DNA from 2 places in the Arthrobacter sp. CJ23 genome. Region 2 is predicted to be linked to the other one. Evidence: predicted binding sites of a transcription regulator. Region 2 holds the regulator's gene; the other holds the start of a gene.

Region 1 (2,372 bases), 1.8 Mb from region 2:
TGGCGGCACCCATGAGCACGAGCGTGAACATGAGCACCTTCTGCCGGCCAATGCGGTCGCCGAAGTGTCCCAGGATGACTGCGCCGACCGGCCGGGCCACGTAGGCGAAGCCGAAGGTGGCGAAGGACATGATGGCCGCGTTGGCGTCCGCGCTGGGGAAGAAAACGTGCGGGAAGATCAGCGCGGCGGCCGAACCGAAGATGAAGAAGTCGTAGTACTCGACGGCGCTGCCGAGGAAGCTGGCAAGCGCGGCCTTCTTGGGCGTCCCGGCCGGGGCTGCGGTGCCCGGGACCGTGGACGGCTGGGTGTGGCTCATGGGGTTCCTTCGTGTGACGACGGTGTCGCGGATAAATCCAGGGTGCTGCGGTGCCGGTTTGTGGGTACCGCCGGCCGATCCATTCAGTAGCCACATGGTGAGAGCTACTTGCGTAATACAGAAATCATGGCTGTGAGCATGGTCACTTGTCAAGAACTTTATTCACCATCTAGAAATAGCTCTCACCATGTGAGAGCATTTAGCTTATGAATGTGAAAGAGGACACAAAAACCGACATGGTGGGCAAGGCCCTCGGGCTGCTGGTGCTGCTGGGTAATGAGCCGAAGGGCGCCAGCGCCTCGGAGCTGGCCAGGAATGCCGAGCTGCCGTTCAGCACCACCTACCGCCTGCTGGGCTCACTGACCCGCGACGGCTTTGTCGACTACGAGCCGGACGGCCGCCGCTACCATCTGGGCCTGCGCGTCTTCCAGCTGGGCCAGAGGGTGTCCAACCACCACGGTTTCGCAGCCACCGCGCTGCCGGTCCTGCAGCGCGTCACCGCCCGCACAGGCGAGGCCACCATCCTGTCCGTGCGCGACGGCGACCATCACCTGACCGTCAACAAGGTGGACGGTCCGCAGACTTTCCGTGTCACCAGCGATCCCGGCCACCTCGGCGCACTCCACACCACCTCGGTGGGCAAGGCGCTGATCGCCTTCGCCGACGACGCCGAGCGGCACCGGCTCGTCGAGGAGCTCGCGCTTGAGCCGCTCACCGAGTTCTCCATCACCGATCGCGACGCCTTCCGCCTCGAGATCGAACAGGTCCGGCGGCAGGGCTATGCGGTCATGGATGAGGAAAACGAGCTGGGCATGCGCGCCGTGGCCGTGCCTGTCCTCAACTCGCAGGGTCACGCCTTCGCCTCGCTCGCCACGGCCGTGCCGGTGTTCCGGCTCGGCATGGAGGCGCTCCTGGCCCACGTTCCCCTGCTCCAGGAGGCCGCGGCTGAACTAGCGGCGCGCCTGCCCCAGCGTTAGGCCCAACTGGGTCGCAATAGTGGTTGTTTTGGGCGCTCAGAACAACCACTACTGCCAGTCAGTTGGGTCTGCCAGCCGTTAGTCCGCAAAGCAAATGTTCGTGATAAGAACATGCGTGCGGAATGTGAACATGTGTAGTAATCTGAGTCAAGCACCCGGCCGGCCGGTGGCCCCCAAGGCGCCAACGGCCGCGGTGCTGAAGTCAAAGGAGCTTTAGGATGAGCAACCGAGCCGAGTCCGTACTGGCGGGCCTGATTGGCGAAGGCGTCATGCCGTCGCTCACGCCGCCCATGCACGAACGCGAAGCAGATGTGCAGGGCCTTCGCTTGCTGTACCGCCCCATCGACCTGCTGGAGCTGGCATTGCCGGCCGCCGCCGTCGGGGATCTCCTCATCGCAGCCCAGCGCATGGGCTTCAACGGCCTGAACATCACGCACCCGTGCAAGCAACTCGTGCTTGAGCACCTTGACGAAATCTCCGACGACGCCCGTCGCCTGGGTGCCGTCAATACGGTCCTCATTCAGGACGGCCGTTTCATCGGCCACAACACGGACTTCTCCGGCTTCGGCGCGGCACTGGCCTCCGGACTTCCAGATGCCAAGCTCAACCGCGTCGTCCAGCTCGGTGCGGGCGGTGCGGGGTCCGCCGTCGCCTACGCCCTGCTGACCGCCGGCGTCAGCACGCTGGACCTGGTGGACATGGATTCGGCGAGGGCCGCAGAGCGTGCCGCCGAACTCAGCGGACTCTTCCCGGCCGCCACGGTCACGCCGCACACTCCGGCCGAACTGCCTGAGCTGATGCCCCTGGCCGACGGCCTGGTGCACTGCACCCCGATCGGCATGGCCGCCCACCCGGGACTGCCGTTGGACACCGAGCTGCTGGAACCGCGGCACTGGGTTGCGGACATCGTCTACCGCCCCATCGAGACCCAGCTGGTGCGCGAGGCGCGCGCCAAGGGCTGCGACGTTCTCGACGGCGGCCGCATGGCAGTCGGTCAGGCGGCCGACGCTTTCCGGCTCTTCACAGGGCACGACGCCGACCGGGACCGCATGCGGGCCCACTTCCTCGAGCTGATCGCC
Region 2 (2,372 bases):
GCGCGGCCCCGGGACCCGGGCACACCCCACAGCCCGCGGTCCGGAGCCGTCCCGGCGACAATGGACGATCAGAAGGACCAGAACCCACCCCGGGCCGCAGCCCCCTCACACATATCGTCTAGCCCTCCTGGTCGACGGCCGACATGTCGCCGACGGCAGGCGTGCCATCGACGAGCGCGTAGCGCTGCATCACCGCCCCCATCGGTGAGGCGACCACCGGCTCGATGAGTCTGAGGTTCGTCGGAACCACCCCGCCGGCAAAGACCTTCTTTCCATTGCCGAGGAGGATCGGATACACCCAGAGCGTGAGCCGGTCGAAGATCCGCTCGGCAAACAGGGTCTGCACGAAGTCGAGACTGCCGATGACGTGGATGCTCGCGTGCCGTTCGCGCAGCTCGCGCACTGCGGCGGCAACATCGGGACCGAGCAGTGTGGAGCCGGCCCAGCCGAGGGCCGGCGTCTGGCGCGAGGCAACGTATTTCGGGAGGCGGTTGAACAGCCGCGCTATGTCCCCGTTCGCATGCGGCCAATATGAGGCGAAAATGTCGTAGGTCCGGCGCCCCAGCAGCAGCGCGTCCATCCCTTCCATCCCGGAATCGATCTGCGCTCCGACGATCTCGTCGATGAGGGGTGCCTGCCAGCCGCCAAACTCGAAGCCGTCGGCAGGGTCCTCCCCCGGCCCGCCAGGGGCCTGCGCCACGCCGTCGAGCGTGGTGAACAGGTCTATATGGATGAGTCCCATGCCGTGCTCCTTCGCTGCGCCCGCCGCCGGCCCGGCGACGGGATCACTTCGAGGCTGCCACAGCCTCCTGCCGTGGGGCAACGGCCTTCGGCCCGGCATGGACCGCAGGCGGAAGGCCGGTTGCGACCGTGTACCCCCGGCGCGGCGGCCTAGAGGGAGCGCAGCACGGACACGACCTTGCCCATGATGGTTGCTTGGTCGCCCAGGATCGGCTCGTACTGCGTGTTCTGCGGCAGCAGCCAGGTGTGGCCGTCACGCTGGCGGAACGTCTTCACCGTGGCTTCGTCATCCAGCAGGGCCGCGACGATGTCCCCGTTGATGGCATCATTCTGGCGCCGGACCACTACCCAGTCGCCGTCGCAGATGGCGGCATCGATCATGGAATCACCGGCCACCTTCAACATGAAGAGCTCGCCGTGGCCCACCAGCTGGCGCGGGAGCGAAAGGACGTCTTCAACAGTCTGGTCGGCCAGGATGGGACCGCCGGCGGCAATGCGTCCTACGAGGGGCACCATGGCCATGTCGCTGGCGCTGGCCAGTTCCGTGACGGCCAGGCCGGCCGTGCTGCGGAGCTTCGCCGGGGTTTCGACGCCCGGGATTTTCGCGCCGCCATCAAGGGTCAGCGGCATGAGGACTTCCATGGCCCGGGGGCGCTTGGGGTCCCGCCGGAGATAGCCGAGCTTCTCCAGCTGCGACAGCTGGTGGGTGACGCTGGACAGGCTGGCGAGCCCCACGGTGTCGCCGATTTCTCGCATGGACGGCGGGTAGCCGTTGTCATTGACCGAACGCTGGATGGTTTCCAGGATTTTCTTCTGCCGGACGGTCAGGCTCTTGGGGCTCTTCTGCGGCTGCTGGCTACGCAGGCTTGCCCTGCCGTCCGTGGCTTTCGCTGCCATGTTCGCCAACGCCCTTCCGTTCCGCCCGGCCGCGATGTTCCGCGGTTTCCGGGACTGTTCGGTCTGAATGTCAGACCCTGCTGATCCACTGAAACAGTGCCTGTTTCTTCACTCAAACGTAGGGCAGGCGCGGGCGTTTATCAAACATTTGTTCTAGCGAGTCTCGACACCGTTCGTTGATAAGTGCTAAAAATGTCGTAGCAAGGTTCGAATATGTGTTCTATTAAGGCTTCGATCCGGGTCCGGTGTTCGAATGATTCGTTCGAACACCGGGCCGCGAAGGGGCCAACGGACACAGAAAACGGCAGCCGCCCACCGGGATTCACGGGGCGGAGGCGATCGCTCAGGAGGGCTCAGCTCATGTCTGCAAACACCACGCTCCACGGTTCCCACTACACGCCGGCACCGGGCCGGCTTCGGCTCACCCGCCGCGGCCGCATCGTGTTCTTCGGCTTCCCCATGTTCCTGCTCGTGGCTGTGCTGCTCAGCCTGGCCGGATTCTTCAATTCCCCGGCCAAGGCCTCCGATGCCGCGTCCGAGCTGCACCCGCCCGTAGCGGTCACGGTCACGGTCCAGCCGGGACAGTCCCTGTGGGGGATTGCCGGTGCGGCTGCGCCGGAGCGCGACCCCCGCGACGTCATTGCCGAAATCATCCAGCTGAACAACCTCCGCGGCGGCAAGATCGTGCCAGGGCAATCCCTGTTCGTTCCCGCAAACTAGGCCGGGCTGGCCAT

What was found. Region 2 encodes LexA, which represses DNA repair genes until DNA is damaged. Its sites were predicted from a motif close to TCGAACANNTGTTCGA; they were not measured.
Region 1: the regulator LexA is predicted to act here: its motif matches at 1,380-1,395, upstream of NVV90_RS20385 (shikimate dehydrogenase).

What each region holds. Positions count from the first base shown of each region.
Region 1 covers NZ_CP102950.1:4,501,334-4,503,705, reverse strand. Annotated here, with positions in the region: gene NVV90_RS20395 (MFS transporter) at 1-316, opposite strand, end outside; gene NVV90_RS20390 (IclR family transcriptional regulator) at 523-1,293, shown strand; gene NVV90_RS20385 (shikimate dehydrogenase) at 1,512-2,372, shown strand, end outside.
Region 2 covers NZ_CP102950.1:1,630,275-1,632,646, forward strand. Annotated here, with positions in the region: gene NVV90_RS07240 (dihydrofolate reductase family protein) at 119-742, opposite strand; gene lexA (transcriptional repressor LexA) at 892-1,638, opposite strand; gene NVV90_RS07250 (LysM peptidoglycan-binding domain-containing protein) at 1,999-2,358, shown strand.